4 regions of the Paenibacillus sp. BAC0078 genome follow, and region 3 is predicted to be linked to each of the others. Evidence: riboswitches for the same ligand, from Rfam matches in the RefSeq annotation. Region 3 holds a riboswitch; each other region holds the start of a gene.
The links. A riboswitch is a leader RNA that binds a small molecule or an ion and turns the genes downstream of it on or off. The one in region 3 is predicted to bind thiamine pyrophosphate.
Positions count from the first base shown of each region.

Region 1 (4,235 bases), on a different contig from region 3:
CCCTTCCTCTTCCGCCTCTCGTGCACGGCTGGCGGCAAGCTCGGTGACCATCGTATTAAAGGCGGCCTCCAGACGGCCAATCTCATCAGGATTCCCCAGAGCAATGGACTCAGGCAAGCCTGCTTTTCCCGTGAAGACCATGGCCGTCTCCAGACGCAGCAGCCTTTTGCGGATTTGGACAAAGAACAGCAACGATACAATGATGAAGCCAATAAAAAATGTAGCCATAACTACCGTGTACCATGAATCAAGCCCTGCAAAAGAGGTCTGCTCCTTGATGACGGCAGGAATTTGCATCACCATGAAGCCTTCTCCGGCTTCCGCACGGTCTCCCATAAAAGCGACAATGGCGAGCGGCTGCCGATCCTGGCTCTTTTTCATGAAGGAAATCGCCTCTGCTGCGGTCCACTGTGAAGGGACGGAGTACCGTTCATTTTGTTTCCAAAGCTTCGGCTCGGCAGAATCCAGCGACAGCCGGGTACGCCCATCTCCGTCTACCCAGAACATCGCAGCCAGGTTGTAGGTTCCCTTTAACTCTCGCAGCCGCTCGTTAATCACCTCAGCAGGCTTGCCAAGAAGCCCCGCCGCTTCCTTATGCCAAATGTTTTCCAGCACTAAAATGTCTTCATACGGGGCATATTCCTCCGGAGGTTTCTCCCCGGCCATGTTATTGAAGAAGCCATACAATCCTATGGTCAACGGAAGTACAATGGGAATAAACAGAAGCGCAGCCATAATGATCAGCAGGTAACGTGAGAGAAGCGAGCTGTGGAGCTTGCGAAAACGTCCCATTCGCCTCATGCTCTTACCCTGTAGCCGATCCCCCGGACCGTCTCAATGATCTCCGGCGCGGCCGGATCAAGCTCCAGCTTCTCGCGCAGGTAACGGATATGCACCATGAGCGTCTTATCACCCTCTATATAACTTTCTCCCCAGACGGCCTCGTAAATCTGCTCCTTCGTCAAAATCTGGCCGAGGTGGCGCAGCAAATAGGAGAAAATCTGAAACTGCTTGCCGGTCAGCAAAATTTCCTTGCCGGTAGCCGCCTCTATAATCCGGTTGTCTCCTTCGTATACCATGAGGTGCTTCAGCGCCAGCGGCACAGTCGCGGCTGCTCCCGTCCGTCTTAGCAATACCTCAATCCGCGCAGCCAGCTCATCGGGGTGAAACGGCTTCGTTAAATAATCATCGGCGAACTCCAGGCCCTGAAGCTTATCATCAATCGAGGTCCGGGCGGAGAGCATCAAAATGGGCAGATTCGGGTAGGCCCGCTTCAGCCGCTGCCCGACGGTGAAGCCATCCAGACCCGGCAGCATCACATCGAGAATCGCAAGCTGGCAGCCTGCCGCAGCTTCCACCGCACCCTCTCCGCTCTCCAGCCAGCGGACGGCATATTCCCGCTCACGCAGATCCGCAGAGACAGCGCTGCCAATCTCCCGGTCGTCTTCAACATACAGCAATGTAACGCTCATCAGCCTCAATCCTTTCTGTGCAAAAGTATAGCATGATTTCCCATAAGCCAGCACCAGCCATTGCCGAACAGTAAGCAGGGCTGTATCATCCTGATTTCGTTAAAAAAAGCCATCTCAAACCCTAAGGTTCAAGATGGCCCTGTTCCGCCTTCAATGCTTATTTTCCGGAGAGTGCCGCCGAGCGCTGCCAAACCCCGTTTTCCTTGTTTTTGCCCAGATACTCTATCCGTGCCGGCATAAGCTCAAGAATCACATAATCGGGATCATCCGGCCCTTTGAACCACTTTTCCAGCTCTTTATTCCATACTTTAGAACGCAGGCCTTCATCCTTGGTAACGGCAGCAGTGGCTTCAATCTCCAGCACATCCTTACCGCCGCCTTGCTCATATCCTAGCAACAGAAATGCATGCGGGTTATCCTTCAGTTCCTCTACCTTATGCGTCTTGCGGCTCGTTGCCAAGTAGATCTGAAGCCCCTCGTGAAAAACCGCCATATAGCGCACCTTAGGTTTGTTGCCGGCTTCTATCGTTCCGAAGGAACCGAACTTGTTGTCATCCAGCGCTTTGATGATTGCCTGCTCCAGTTCTCTGTTGTCCATTGACGAAAAAGCTCCTTTCTAATACCAGTTTGATTTTTCGCTAAAATTTGCGTCAGGTTAGTGTACCCTTTCCGAGGGTATTAAATTCCGGTCCCTGCCATTTGGAGGTCCGTCACTGGACAATTCCGAAGGAGACAGTCTATAATACACCGTAAGAACACAGCAATGCCCATAACTTCATAGTACCAGGGGTGCTGGAATTGGCCGGCTGAGATTGTATCCCTCAAAGATACTGACCCTTATACCTGATCTGGATAATGCCAGCGTAGGAATCGTCACCTGCTTACAGCCGCTCGCGGCCTATAGCGAACCCACCTTACGTTACATTGGCGTCCCGGTCTCCGGGGCGCCTTTTTGGTATGAACATCATCAGAAATTGGAAGACTGAGGCTAGCTGGAAGGAGAGAAGAGAAGAAATGGGAGTCAAAAAAGCACTAATGCTCTGCATCAGCTGCATGCTGGTCATCGTCATGGCCGGCTGCGGCAGCAACAACGGTAATGCCGGCGGCAACGCCGCTGCGACCTCCGGGGGCAGCACCGCTTCCCCAGAAGCAACGGCTACAGGCACGGAAGCCCCCAAAGAGCTGACCAAAATCAAGGTCGCGCTCGACTGGACGCCGAATACGAACCATACCGGCCTCTATGCGGCTAAAGAGCTGGGATATTACAAGGAAGAAGGCCTCGATGTAGAAATCGTGCAGCCGGGATCGGCGGGAGCCGACACGATGGTGACGTCGGGCGAAGCCGCTTTTGGCATCAGCGCCCAGGAGGCGCTCACGCTGGCCCGTCTGCAGGGTGTGCCGCTTGTATCTATCGCCGCAATCATTCAGCATAATACCTCAGGCTTTGCCGCGCCGAAGGACCGCAATATCAAAACTCCGAAGGATTTCGAGGGCAAAACCTACGGCGGCTGGGGCTCACCTGCTGAGGAAGCGGCAATGAAGGCGATTATGGACCCCGAAGGCGGGGATGTCAAAAAGGTGAAGCTGGTCAATATCGGCGAAGCCGACTTCTTCACTGCCGTGAAGCGGGACATTGATTTCGCCTGGATTTTCTACGCATGGACCGGCATTGAAGCCGAGCTGCGCGGGGAACCGCTGGATATGCTGTATTTGAAGGATTATGCGCCGCAGTTGGATTACTACACCCCGGTACTTACCACAAGCGAGAAGGAAATTGCCGAGCACCCCGAAGTGGTGAAGGCTTTCCTTGCGGCTACGTCGAAAGGATATCAATACGCGATTGACAAGCCGGAAGAGGCTGCCGCTATTTTGTCCAAAGCCGTGCCTGATCTTGATCCCAAGCTGGTTCTGGCCAGCCAGAAATGGCTCAGCCCGAAATACAAGGACGATGCCGCCCGTTGGGGCGAGCAGAAAACCGAAATCTGGAAGAATTATGCCGACTGGATGTACGGCCTGAAGCTGCTGGATAAGCCGCTGGATGCCGCTTCGGCGTTTACGAATGATTTTTTACCGGAAGGCAAGTAGACTATATACCCTAATTCCAAAATCGAAAGGATCTGATCCGCATGGCCAACACACTGCTCAGCATTCAAGTCATCCCCAAAACTCTGAACAACGAGGACTCCATCCCTTATGTGGACAAAGCCATAGAAGTTATTCAGCGATCCGGCGTCAAACACCAGGTGAATCCGCTTGAGACAACAATGGAAGGTGAACTGGAAGAGCTGCTTGATGTGGTCCGCCAAATGCACCACGCACTCATTGAATCCGGCAGCCCCAGCGTCATCTCACAGATCAAGATCGCCCATAATCCCAGCGGAATCAGCATGGACAAGCTGACGGAAAAATACCGGCCGTGAGAGCCTATTGGAAGCAGATCTGGCCGCCCCTTGTGGCGGTCATCTTGTTTTTGGGTGCTTGGCAATTGGCGGTTTCGGTGCTGCATGTTCCTTCCTGGATGCTGCCGAGTCCCGGCGACATCGCCCGCGAATCCCGGGGCAACGCCTCCGGTATCTGGGCACATACGGCTGCTACGCTCCGGCTGACCCTGATCGGATTTCCGATTGGTACAGGCGTAGGTCTGATTATAGCTCTGCTGCTGCATCTGGTGCCTTGGCTGAAGCGGGCGCTGTATCCTCTGCTGATTCTCAGCCAGAACGTCCCTTCCATTGCGCTTGGACCGCTGCTGATTATCTGGTTCGG
Region 1 is NZ_JBTLRW010000009.1:143,108-147,342, reverse strand. It holds gene ACX1DY_RS18155 (sensor histidine kinase) at 1-792, opposite strand, end outside; gene ACX1DY_RS18150 (response regulator transcription factor) at 798-1,472, opposite strand; gene ACX1DY_RS18145 (pyridoxamine 5'-phosphate oxidase family protein) at 1,630-2,070, opposite strand; TPP riboswitch at 2,248-2,360, shown strand; gene ACX1DY_RS18140 (ABC transporter substrate-binding protein) at 2,487-3,557, shown strand; gene ACX1DY_RS18135 (thiamine-binding protein) at 3,599-3,892, shown strand; gene ACX1DY_RS18130 (ABC transporter permease) at 3,889-4,235, shown strand, end outside.
Region 1: it holds a riboswitch for thiamine pyrophosphate, as region 3 does, so the genes downstream of both, ACX1DY_RS18140 (ABC transporter substrate-binding protein) here and thiC (phosphomethylpyrimidine synthase ThiC) in region 3, are expected to answer to the same signal.

Region 2 (4,235 bases), on a different contig from region 3:
TCTGCACCTTGTCCCAGGATTCAGGGTCCTGATAGCCAAACGGCTGATCGCCCGCATCCATCAGCGGCAGCAGAATTTGCAGACTTTTAGTTTCAATGTCCTTGTCGAGCGGAGCTGTGGCATCCTCATGCGCGATCAGGAGGTCCAGCGCCTGCTGCGGCTGCTCCTCCACAAACTTCTGTCCCTTTCGTACCGCATTAATGAACTTCTGGATCTCGGCCTTTGAGTTCTGGAGACCCTGCTCGCTGGCGACAAGAACCAGCTCATAATAGTCGGGTACGCCGTAATCCGTCGGATCAAGTGAGGTTACGGGATGGCCTTCCTTCTCCAGAATGAGCTGCTCATGGTTAATGAAGCCGCCGATAATCCCGTCCACCCGTCCGGTGGAAATAGCGGGAATCAGGTCAAAGCCCACGTCAATCAGATTGACGGCACCAGGATCGCCTCCATCGGTCTTGACCATAGTTTTCAGCATCGCTTCATAGAGCGGGACGGAGGAATAACCGGCTGCTTTGCCCGCCAGATCTTTGGGGCTCTTGATGCCGCTGTCAGCCGGAACCATCAGGTGATTCAGCGGATGCCTCACGATGGCTGCAACTGATTTGACCGGAATCTGCTCGCCACGGGCCATCAGCACCTGCGGCTGGTAGCTTAGGGCCAGATCAACTTTTCCTGCGGCCACCAGCTTCAGGGCGTCATTGCTGTCAGCAGGCATCTGGATATCCACGTCCAGACCTTCTTCGGCGAAATAGCCATTCTGCTGTGCGGCATACAGGAAGGAGTGGACTGCATTCGGATACCAGTCGAGCATTATGGTGAGCTTGTGGCGCGGAGCGTCTTCTTTAGCCGGAGCAGAACCGGAAGGGGCAGCATTATTGCTGGCTCCACAGCCGCTGGCAACCAGTCCAAGACACAGCAGCAATATGAGGGGAGCTAGGGACAGCTTCCTTTTCCTTACAGAATTTACGTAGCGGATAATTTTCACCGATAAATACCTCTTTTCTTCAAAATGATCCTTTCAAGCAAGGTTATGCTTAGAAACAAGGCGACACCGATCGCAGACAGCAGGACAACGGCGGCGAACATTTCTGCGCTCTGCAGATTTCCGGCCATCCGGCGGCTGAAATAACCGAGTCCCTTGCTGCCGCCCAGCCATTCGCCGATGGTTGCCCCAATCACACAGTAGACAATGGAGAGCTTGAGTCCAGAGAAAAAAGGAGGCAGCGCCGGCGGAATCTGCGTCTTCCGCAGGATCTGCCAGCGGTTCGCGCCAAGGGTCAGCAGCAGTTCCTGGTATATCGCCCCACTTTTATGCAGACCATCATAGGTCCCTATCACCACCGGGAAAAAGGCGGTCAGGAACACCACCGCAACCTTGCTCCATAGCGTATAGCCGAACCACATAATAAAAATTGGCGACAGTGCAATCAGCGGTATCGTCTGGCTGATAACGAGCAGAGGGTATAGCGCCTTCTCCAGCGGAGTGAACATGTGCATCCCGGTCCCGAGCAGCAAGCCGCAGCACACCGACAGGGCAAACCCGAGCAGTACCTCCTCTAGTGTCGCGGGCAAATGCACTCCGAACAGCAGCCCTCTTTGCCGGACAAGCGCCATGAAGATTGCGGAAGGAGCAGGGAGGATGAACGAGGGGATCAGCCCCAGACGCGATACGATCTCCCAGGCGATAAAAGTAAGCACTGCCAGCATAGCAAAAGGCCCGTAATTCCTAAGTGCTTTTCTACAAAATGCGGCTCTCATATAGCCTCCGCTCCAAATCCTCCCGCAGGGCGACAAACTGCGGTTCATAGTTCATTTTGTAATGTCTCGGGCGCGGCAAATCTACAGCCAGCTCCTGCAAGCCGCCGTTTGCGCCGCCGGACATCAGATAGATCCGGTCGCTGAGCAGCAAGGCCTCCTCCAGATCATGGGTGATGAACAGCACCGTCTTCTCAAGGCTGCTCCACAGCGAGAGCAGCCAGCGGTGCAGCTCGCGTTTCGTAATCGCATCCAGCGCCCCAAACGGCTCATCCAGCAGCATCAGCTCATTCCCGGCGGCAAGAGTGCGCAGCAGGGCAACCCTTTGGCGCATCCCGCCTGACAGTTCTGCGGGATAGGCTGTCTCCGTTCCTGCCAAGCCGAAGCGGACCAGCATTTCACGGATCTGCGCAGCGGCCTCAGCCTTGCTGCCAATCTGCTTCAGCTCCCAAGGCAGCAGGCAGTTGTCCAGCACAGTCCGCCAGGGCAGCAGCAGGTCCTGCTGCGGCATATAGGCAACCTGCCCTAAGCGCGAGGAAGGATCCCCAGAGGGGTGACCGTGAATGCTGATCTCACCGCCGGAGTGGGGCAGAAGTCCGGCAATAATCTTGAAGAGCGTGCTTTTGCCGCAGCCGCTGGCCCCGACAATGGAGATGAATTCGCCCTGGCTGACGTTCATGGATAGCCCGGAGAATACCGGAGCCCCGGATGATGCATCAAAAGAATAGGACAGGTTAGTAATAGAGATCATATTCGTATGTAAGCAAGCCTCCTTCGTATGTAGCGATACTTAATGGACACAATAAAGACCCATCCGTCTCTGGAGGAGACAAATGGGTCTGAAAGGTTCAGCTAGACAGCATGAAGCGGTACCGCTGAGCAATTCTGTTCCACTTCCCTCCGCTGGTATGATCCAGATCAGGTTCCAAGGGTCCGAAGCTTAAGGCTTCGTCTCAGTCGGCAGACTCCCCTAGTGAAATAACAGGTCGATATTGAATTCACAATTGCTAATTAATATATCATATTCAGGCTTGATGTCAACGGACGAGCTGAGTGAGCGGGTAGTTTTTGGGGATGCTAATCCCGAAGATTTTTCAGATGAGAGGGGACATAGATCATGAAAAAAATAAGCCTGACCATCCTGCTGCTGCTTACGGTGTTACTGGCGGCGGCCTGCGGCAATAATAAGGGCAATAATGCGGCAGTGCAGTCTGCTACGCCAAGCGAAGGTGCGGCAACGGCTGCCCCGGCAGCGCAGAACAGCCTGGAAGCCATAAAGGCGAGTGGTAAGCTGCGCATTGGCACCGAAGGCACGTATGCTCCCTTTACTTTTCATGATACCTCCGGCAAGCTGACGGGATTTGACGTGGAAATCGCCGAGGAGGTAGCCAAACGGCTGGGGGTTCAGCCGGAGTTTTTTGAGACGCAGTGGGATGGCCTTTTTGCCGGTATGGATGCCAAGCGGTTTGATGTGATTTTTAATGAGGTGTCGATTACGGATGAACGCAAGGTGAAATATGCTTTTTCCGATCCATACATTGTCTCCAAGGCAGTGCTGATTGTCAGCGAGAAGAATAAAGACATCAAATCCTTTGCAGACCTGAAAGGCAAAAAAGCCGGCCAGTCACTAACCAGCAATCTATCCGCTATCGCCCGTGAGAACGGTGCTGAGATTGTCGCCATTGAGGGCTTCAACCAAGCCATTGACCTGCTGACCTCGGGCCGGATTGATGCAACCGTGAACGATGGCCTGTCCTATCTGGATCTGAAAAAGCAGAGACCGGATGTGAAAATTAAGGTTGTCGATGAAATCGCTGAAGGCTCACATAGTGCGGCTACGTTCCTGAAAGGCAATGATGAGCTGGTGAAGGCGGTAAACGAAGCGCTGTCAGCTATGAAAAGCGATGGAACGTACCTGAAAATTTCCGAGAAATATTTCGGTGCTGATGTATCCAAATAAATTACCGGTGTGTTCGGGAGTGCTGGTCCCTGAATTTCCGGGAAGGAGGTCTGATCAATGGATGATCGCAAAATACAAATTTTCCTGGATTCCTTGCTGCCCCTGCTGAAAGCCGGGGTGGCTTTTACCATTCCGCTGGCTGTGGTCTCCTTCATTCTGGGGTTGCTGCTTGCCGTGTGTACCGCACTCATCCGGCTTTCGCCGTGGACGTTGCCGAAGCTGATTGCGCGATTCTATGTTTGGATCATCCGCGGAACACCGCTGCTGGTTCAGTTGTTCATCATTTTCTATGGCTTGCCGGCTGTGGGTATCATCCTCGATCCGTTTACTGCCGCTACGATTGGCTTCACGCTCAGTGTAGGCGCTTATTCCTCCGAGATTGTGCGGGCTGCGGTGCTGTCCATTCCTGAAGGTCAGTGGGAAGCGGCATTTTCTGTTGGAATGACCCGCAGACAGGCGCTTCGGCGGATCATTCTGCCGCAGGCAGCGCGTGTTTCGGTTCCGCCTTTATCCAATTCCT
Region 2 is NZ_JBTLRW010000010.1:25,418-29,652, reverse strand. It holds gene ACX1DY_RS18790 (ABC transporter substrate-binding protein) at 1-985, opposite strand, end outside; gene ACX1DY_RS18785 (ABC transporter permease) at 982-1,707, opposite strand; gene ACX1DY_RS18780 (ABC transporter ATP-binding protein) at 1,739-2,506, opposite strand; TPP riboswitch at 2,634-2,737, opposite strand; gene ACX1DY_RS18775 (amino acid ABC transporter substrate-binding protein) at 2,873-3,715, shown strand; gene ACX1DY_RS18770 (amino acid ABC transporter permease) at 3,773-4,235, shown strand, end outside.
Region 2: it holds a riboswitch for thiamine pyrophosphate, as region 3 does, so the genes downstream of both, ACX1DY_RS18780 (ABC transporter ATP-binding protein) here and thiC (phosphomethylpyrimidine synthase ThiC) in region 3, are expected to answer to the same signal.

Region 3 (4,235 bases):
AGAACTTCAGAGAATGATGCGGGGAACGGAAATGTTATTCCCGTCACTCTGGATGCCAATTTTTTCTTTGAGAGAGCTGTACGGTCATTGGACCGCTTTCAATATGATAAGGCATTAAAGAATTTCCGCAAAGCTGTTGAATATGAGCCGGAGAACCCGGTGAATCATTGCAATATGGCGGGTATATTATCTGAGATGGGGAATTATGAGGCGTCCAACGACATTTTGACCCATGTGCTGGAAAAGATTGATCCTGCAATGACAGAATGCCATTTCTATATGGCTAATAACTTTGCTAATATGGAAAGCTTTGAAGAGGCGGAACGCAGTCTTATGACGTATCTGGAGGAGGATGCCCGCGGGGAGTTTCTGGCTGAGTCCGAAGAGCTGATGGAGCTGCTGCAGTATGAGCTGAACCGTCCTGCGCCGCTTGTCCGTATCCGCAGCCGGGAAGGCTTGGTGGAGCACGACCGGGCCCGGAGCCTCCTGGAAGAAGGAAAGTTTCCGCAAGCGGTTAAGCTGCTTGAAGAAATTGTCGAGAACACCCCGGATTTTCTGGCGGCGCGTAACAATCTGGCTCTTGCCTATTTTTATATGGGCAGATTTATGAAAGCCAAGGAATGCCTAGCCGAGGTGCTGGAGCAGGATCCGGGCAATCTGCATGCACTCTGCAATATGGCAATTTTTCTGCAGTATGCAGGTGACAAGGACCAGCTCGCCGCTCTGCTGCGCATGCTTGAAGCCACAGTGCCTTTTCATCAGGAGCATGTGTTTAAAATGGCTACGACGATGGGGATTCTGGGTAAGCATAGAACGGCCTACGGTCATTTCCGCCGCCTGCTGAAGGACGAGGAGGTCGGTGGAGATGCCGGCCTGTATCATTACTGTGCGGCGGCGGCCAGTAACAGCGGCCTGTACAGTGAAGCTGTACGCTGCTGGCGTCAGGCAACCAAGCTGGACCCGGAATCGGCTGTGCCGAAATTTTTCCTGTCACAGCTGCAGCTGGCACAGGCTGAAGGCCGGCCTATGGCTCCCGTCAGCTACAATTATCAGTTGCCTTTTCAGGAGCAGCTTAAGCAGTGGAAGGACAACACGGACAAATTCACCGAGGAAGTACGGAATAATCCGCTGCTGCGGGCTTCGTTCTTCTGGGCGCTGCGCTACGGCGACGCGAACACGAAGCTTCAAGTAACGGAGGCGCTCCGCTGGATCGAGGACGAAGAAATCTCCGGGGCTCTGCAGGGCGGGCCCCAGCAAGAGCCGCTGCAGGAGGACGCTCTCATAAACCTGCAGCGGCTGATTGGCGGCAGCCCGGACGAGAACCCGGCATCCAAGGGGGTACAGCACACTGCTGCACCAAGCCATAAAGGACCCCCAGAGTGGAAAGAGGACTGGCAGCAGATTATTGATCATACAGTAGCCATGATGGACCGGAGATATGATGCCGTTCAGAAGAAGGCTGCCGAGCTCCTTTGGCGCCAGTTCATTGGCAGCTTGTACCCGGATGTACCTTTATTCCGGCATGACGGAGGCTGGTGCGCGGCATTGGAGTATCTGATTGCGAAGCTGCACGGCCGTCCTGTCACCTACCGTGAAGCCGCCCAGCGTTACGGGGTTTCCGTCTCTATGGTAAGCCGCTATGCGCGGCGGATCCAAAGCGAATGCGGCATCGGGGATGATGGACCGGAGGCGGGTATTTTACCCCCTTTTACCGAAAATATTTGAGAATAGCTCCAGTTGCCCGCAGAGGGTCCACCCACTTTTGGTGGAGCCAGTAAGACCGTTGTTACTTAAATTAAATCCGCTTGTGAGGAGGCCATACTTATGTACAAATCAATTGTAATCGGAACAGGTCCTGCCGGTCTGACTGCCGCGATTTATCTGGCGCGTGCGAATCTTAACCCGCTGGTAATTGAGGGTTTGCAGCCGGGAGGACAGCTGACAACGACGACAGAGGTGGAGAACTTTCCGGGCTTTCCCGAAGGGATTATGGGTCCGGATCTGATGGACAATATGCGCAAGCAGGCGGAGCGCTTCGGTGCTGAATTTAAGAACGGCTGGGTGGAATCCGTCGATTTCTCGCAGCGCCCCTTCAAAATCACCGTGGATGGCCTGGGCGTACTGGAGGCAGAAACGGTTATTATTTCGACTGGTGCGTCGGCCAGATATCTAGGCATACCGGGGGAACAGGAGAACGTCGGACGCGGTGTCAGCACTTGTGCAACCTGTGACGGCTTCTTCTTCCGCGGCAAAAAGATTATCGTAGTCGGCGGCGGCGACTCTGCGATGGAGGAAGCCAGCTTCCTGACACGGTTCGCTTCCAGCGTAACGCTGGTCCACCGCCGTTCGGAGCTGCGCGCTTCGAAGATTATGCAGGACCGGGCGCGCGGGAACAGCAAGGTTGCCTGGGCGCTGAACCGGACTCCGCTTGAAGTGACCCTCGGCGATTCCGGTGTTAAGGGACTGACGGTCCGCAACAACGAGACAGGTCTTGAGGAGCTTGTGGAAGCGGACGGCGTATTCGTCGCTATCGGACATACGCCGAATACGGCTTTCCTGGGCGGTCAGATTACTACGGACGAGAATGGATATATCGTGGTGAATCCGGGGACAACGGAAACCAATATCCCGGGCGTGTTCGCTTGCGGCGACGTGCAGGATACCCGTTACCGCCAGGCGATCTCGGCAGCGGGAACCGGCTGTATGGCTGCGATGGATGCGGAGAAGTACCTGGAAGGCACGATGGTGCATGACTGGAGCGAAACACTGGATAAATAATAGCCGGGCAACGCCGAGGTTGACAAAAAACACCATGGCAAGTAGATTGAATGTAATCAGATAAGATACCCACTAGGGGAGCCTGAATGGGCTGAGACGGGAAAATTGAATTCCCGGACCCTTGAACCTGATCTGGATCATACCAGCGTAGGAAAGTGGAGCCGGACCTTTTATTGAGCGCAGTCTTTTTTGGCTGTTCATAGATAAAGCCGCTCCAGGTGGAGCGGCTTTTTTGCTGCATTTTCTTGTCTGCAACTTGGCTCCCAGAGCCTGGAGGAGGAGAAGAGATGTCAGAAACAGTGAAGAAGGAAGAAGTAACTCTTTTGGGGTTCCCTGCAAGCCGTAAAGTCTATGTGGAGGGCTCGCGCCCGGATATTCAAGTCCCGATGCGTGAGATCAGCCTGAGCCGAACCGAGGGTGTGGCCGGTGATGAGGATAACGCACCGCTGCGTGTCTATGACACGAGTGGGATCTATACCGATGCTGCTGTAGAAACCGATGTCCGCAGAGGACTGCCGCCGCACCGTCTATGCTGGATTGCAGAGCGCGGGGATTCGGAGGAATACGCAGGGCGAATGAAGCAGGCCGGTAATGACGGAAATACGGAAGACTTTTTGGAGGTTGAAGGTTTTTCCGGTTTGTTGCGGCGCCCCTTAAGAGCGCGTAAAGGCAGAAATGTAACCCAACTGCATTATGCGCGGAACGGCATCATTACACCGGAAATGGAGTTCATTGCAATCCGCGAGAATACAACGCCGGAATATGTAAGGGATGAGGTGGCTGCCGGAAGGGCGATCATTCCTTCGAACATTAACCACCCGGAGAGTGAACCGATGATCATTGGCCGTAATTTTCTGGTGAAGATTAACGCGAACATCGGGAATTCCGCCGTTTCTTCTTCTATTGAGGAAGAGGTAGAGAAAATGAGATGGGCCACCCGCTGGGGGGCGGACACCATTATGGATCTCTCCACTGGTAAGCAGATTCATGCTACCCGTGAATGGATCATCCGCAACTCTCCTGTACCCATTGGCACTGTGCCGATTTATCAGGCGTTAGAGAAGGTGGGCGGCATAGCCGAGGCTTTGACGTGGGAGCTGTACCGGGACACGCTTATCGAACAGGCGGAGCAGGGTGTGGATTATTTCACTATTCATGCCGGAGTGCTGCTGCGTTATATTCCGCTAACTGCCGGGCGAATGACAGGGATTGTTTCGCGCGGGGGCTCGATTATGGCGGCATGGTGTCTTGCTCATCAACAGGAGAATTTCCTGTATACGCATTTTGAAGAGATATGCGAGATTATGAAGACATACGACGTGGCCTTTTCCCTGGGGGACGGTCTGCGCCCCGGTTCCATTGCCGATGCCAATGACGAAGCCCAGTTCGCTGAACTGGAGACGCTTGGTGAACTGACAGCCTTGGCCTGGAAGCATGATGTTCAGGTAATGGTGGAG
Region 3 is NZ_JBTLRW010000020.1:21,440-25,674, forward strand. It holds gene ACX1DY_RS26045 (tetratricopeptide repeat protein) at 1-1,725, shown strand, start outside; gene trxB (thioredoxin-disulfide reductase) at 1,825-2,778, shown strand; TPP riboswitch at 2,843-2,949, shown strand; gene thiC (phosphomethylpyrimidine synthase ThiC) at 3,066-4,235, shown strand, end outside.

Region 4 (4,235 bases), on a different contig from region 3:
CCCTCTTGCCCCACCTGCTCCGCCGTCAATCTTTTTCGCGAAAAATCATATATGGAGCTAAAGCTGCAATAAGTGCAGTGATTCACACAGAAGTCGGCGAGATACATCGGTGTGAACATCTGCATGACATGTCCAAAATGCGAACGGGTCAGCTGCTGCGCACGCTGGGCCATCTCCTCCAGACAAGCCTCCGCAGCCGGGGACAGCAGGGCTTGAAGATCCCGCTCTTCCAGATGCTCCTTGCGGATTGCCCGCCTCACATCCTCCACCTGATATGCTTTCCATAAAGCCTCGTAAGGAAGCTGCTCCAGACGGGTCAGCGTCTCATAAAAGCTCATGTTCCTGCCCCATTTCCGTAAGGCACTGCAGAAAACCCGTCAAGGGCGAAGACGCTACGGCAGTCTCCTCCACCGGCCCGAGTCCGGCCAAGTAGGCCTTGCGGCCTGCGGTTACCGCATCGCGGAACGCTTCGGCCATCAGCAGCGGATCACGGGAAGTAGCGATAGCCGTGTTAAGCAGCACAGCCGCTGCGCCAAGCTCCATCGCCTCTGCTGCTTCGGACGGCTTGCCGATTCCCGCGTCCACAATAATGGGAAGCTCCACCTCGGCAATCAGAATCCGCAGCAGCTCCTTCGTCTTCAAGCCGCGGTTCGAGCCTATCGGGGAGCCAAGCGGCATGATGGCGGCGGCTCCCGCCTTCCTCATCTGAATGGCTGCTGACAGATCCGGGCTCATATACGGAAGCACTACGAAGCCGTCAGCGGCCAGAATTTCCGTAGCCCGAATCGTCTCCAGGTTATCCGGCAGCAGATACTTCTGATCGTTAATGACCTCAATCTTGATCCAATTGCCAAGGCCGGCCGCTCTTGCCAGTCTTGCAATGCGCACTGCCTCTTCAGCAGTCCTTGCCCCTGAGGTATTGGGCAACAGCGTCATATGGCTAGGAATATGGCTGACAATATTATCTTTGCTCTCCGGATCAACCCGGCGCAAAGCGACCGTAATCACCTGTGAGCCTGAACGTGCGATGACCTCGGGAATCAGAGTGTTCCGGCTGTATTTTCCCGTACCAATAAACAAACGGCTGGATAGTGAAATGCCGCCAATAATCAATGGATCTAACATGAACCCGCCTCCTGATCAATATTTTTGTTCACAACAGCTCAGCCCCCGCCTACAAAATGCACCAGCTCTATCCGGTCGCCTTCGCTGAGCAGCGTCTCCCCGTAATTGTCTTTGGTGACAATCTCACCGTTCAGCTCCACAATTACAAGCCTTCCGTTCCACTCAGGGAGGCACAGCAGGTCAGCCACGGTCCGGCATTCCTCTGCATACACCCCGGCTGTCCCATTAATGGTCAGCTTCACGCCTTTTCACCTCCTCCGCCAAAAGATTCAGCGATATTCACAGCCGCCGCGCCGGAGATATTCTGAACCGCCGCTCTGTAAGCCTTGGCGGCAGCCACAGGATCTGCGCTGCTACAAATGCCGGACATTACGGCAATCCCTGCAGCGCCCTGCCGGACAATCCGGCCAGCGTTGCCCGGCTCAATCCCGCCGATGGCAATCAGCGGAATGCTGCTGGTCCGCACGGCTGCTCTCAGCAGATCAAGGCCACGCTCTTGCTGCCCATGCTTGCAAGCTGTGGCAAACACATGCCCGAACAGGCAGTAATCTGCCCCCTGCCGTCCGGCTTCTGCGGCCTCCTCCGCCGAATGCACCGACCTCCCCAGCCGAAGGCCTGGAGCAGCGGCGCGGGCAGCAGCAGGCGGCAAACTGTGCCAGGCAAGCTGAACACCGCCCGCGCCGGCCGCAAGGGCAACATCAAGACGGTCATTAATGATCAGCTTGGCCGCAGAGATTCCCGCCCTGATCAGTTGCTCCGTTAGGCTCAGCAGTTCCCGGGCGGACAAATGCTTTTCCCGGAGATGGATATAATCCATGAGTGGATGCACAGAAGCAGCAAGTGCAATAAACCGCTCCGGTCCAAGCTTCCCGTCCGAAATCAAATGAATTTCAGTCAAGCGGTTCACCTTCATTCATTGTTGTTGCAACACCAAACACAAAAAAACCGCCCCCAGCAATAGGAGGCAGTCGGAAATATATACAGGAATACGGGCTGAAGAATAAGCCCTGCTGCAGTCATTCGTCATCACTTTCCTACGCTGGTATAAACCAGATCAGGTTCAAAGGGTCCGAACGGTCAGGTTCGTCTCAGCCTTGCGGCACCCCTAGTGGCAAATTCATATTCAGTTGCTGACGTGGTTCATATTAACATAGTTTTCCTCGAAAAAGCTATACAAATGATATGAGAATTTCACCGCTTTAGCATACGCAGCAAAAAGAGCGAACCGCAGAGGTACGCTCTTACACCTGAATTATAGAGCAGCAATGCTCTAATTAGCCGTTTATAATCTCGCCGCCGTTAACATGTATAACCTGTCCGCTTACATAGGATGAATCCTCAGAAGCGAGATAGACATAGGCGGGAGCCAGCTCCTCCGGTTGGCCGGGACGTTTCATCGGCTGTGTGCCGCCGAACTCGCTGACCTTCTTAGCATCAAAGGATGAAGGGATAAGCGGAGTCCAGACTGGACCCGGCGCGACAGCGTTGACACGAATACCCTGCTCCGCCAGATTCATCGACAGCGACCGGGTGAAGCTGAGAATTGCGCCTTTGGTGGACGAATAGTCCAGCAGCTGCGGGCTGCCCCGATAGGCCGTGATGGAGGTCGTATTGATGATCGTGGAGCCTTTTTTCAGATGGGGCATTGCCGCCTTGGTCAAGTAGAACATTGAAAAAATATTTGTGCGGAACGTGCGCTCAAGCTGCTCGGAAGTGATATTCTCAATCTTGTCCTGCGGATGCTGCTCGGCGGCATTGTTGATCAGGATGTCCAGCTTGCCCAGTCCGTCCACCGTCTTTTTAATCAGATCCTGGCAGAAGGCTTCCACACCGATATCACCGGCTATCAAAATACATTTGCGGCCTTCCTGCTCCACCTGGCGTTTGGTCTCCTCGGCATCCGAATGCTCACTCAGATAAGAAACAACGACATCCGCACCTTCCTTGGCAAAATGAACAGCCACCGCGCGCCCAATGCCGCTGTCACCCCCCGTAATAAGCGCCGCCTTGCCCAGCAGCTTGCCTGCCGCCTTATAGGCTGACGTCTCGAATTCCGGCAGTGGCTTCATCTGGCTCTCAATCCCGGGCTGTTGCTTCTGCTCCTGCGGGGGTAAGGTTTGTGTGGCTTGATTGTTTGGCATGATCCTTGTCTCCTTTCGCTGTGCAACTATGGAAGTAGCATCATCGTTTTAGGATGGCTTATGGGGCTTGGATTATGCGTCTGGTGTGCTGTATTAGATTTATCAAGTCGGCTTTAACCGTGACTGCGGGGAATGTTTGGACTTTCGGCCGCTGTTATGTTTGGATTTCTTGATTTAAACTGTTATTCACAGTAGAAATCCAAACATAGCCTATGCTTCCGAAGCCAGCTTTCCTGCGGAAAGCTCTTAGGCGAACGCTACCGCTCCTACAGTTCCAAACTTCCCCTCCGCCACTTCTGCCTTTTGGTAGTTCTTTAGTTCAGCTTATATAGCTGAATTATCTTTACCACATACAGTCGTTTTTCGTGAAGACACCAGATATAATTTAGAGAACATTGTGTTTGTCAGGCAAGGAGATTTGGACGGAACAACGAGGTTAGGTTAAGGAGGCAGGCACAGTTATGAGCAGAAATTCAAAGAGCATCGTCGTTGCCGTCAAAGGAGTCATTGTACATAAAGGCAAAATTCTGCTTGTACAGCGCGCTGCGGAGGATTCTGTAGGAGCGGGGAGCTGGGAATGCCCGGGAGGGAAAATTGAATTCGGAGAAGGCCTGGAGACCGCGCTGGTGCGGGAGATCAGGGAGGAGACCGGACTTACCGTAGAAGTGGGAGCACTTTTATATGTATCCTCCTTTCTGAGCGATCCGGGCAGACAGCTTATCATCATCACCTATCTGTGCAAATCAGATGACGATACAGTGCTGCTCTCGGAAGAACATACAGCTTATAAATGGTGCACCAAGCTTGAAGTTCAGACCTTGCTGCCGCCCGGCATTCTGGCGGAATTTGAGAAAAGCAATGTGTTTGCACTGGAGGAGCTGCTGTGAGAAACATCTGTATCGGAAGAAGACCGCTTTCCTGATGAAAGTGGTCTTCTTCACCTGGAGCTAAAATCGCACTCACGGCAAT
Region 4 is NZ_JBTLRW010000002.1:221,190-225,424, reverse strand. It holds gene ACX1DY_RS04465 (hypothetical protein) at 1-338, opposite strand, end outside; gene ACX1DY_RS04460 (thiazole synthase) at 325-1,125, opposite strand; gene thiS (sulfur carrier protein ThiS) at 1,164-1,367, opposite strand; gene ACX1DY_RS04450 (thiamine phosphate synthase) at 1,364-2,023, opposite strand; TPP riboswitch at 2,140-2,242, opposite strand; gene ACX1DY_RS04445 (SDR family oxidoreductase) at 2,400-3,266, opposite strand; gene ACX1DY_RS04440 (NUDIX hydrolase) at 3,728-4,153, shown strand; gene ACX1DY_RS04435 (hypothetical protein) at 4,226-4,235, opposite strand, start outside.
Region 4: it holds a riboswitch for thiamine pyrophosphate, as region 3 does, so the genes downstream of both, ACX1DY_RS04450 (thiamine phosphate synthase) here and thiC (phosphomethylpyrimidine synthase ThiC) in region 3, are expected to answer to the same signal.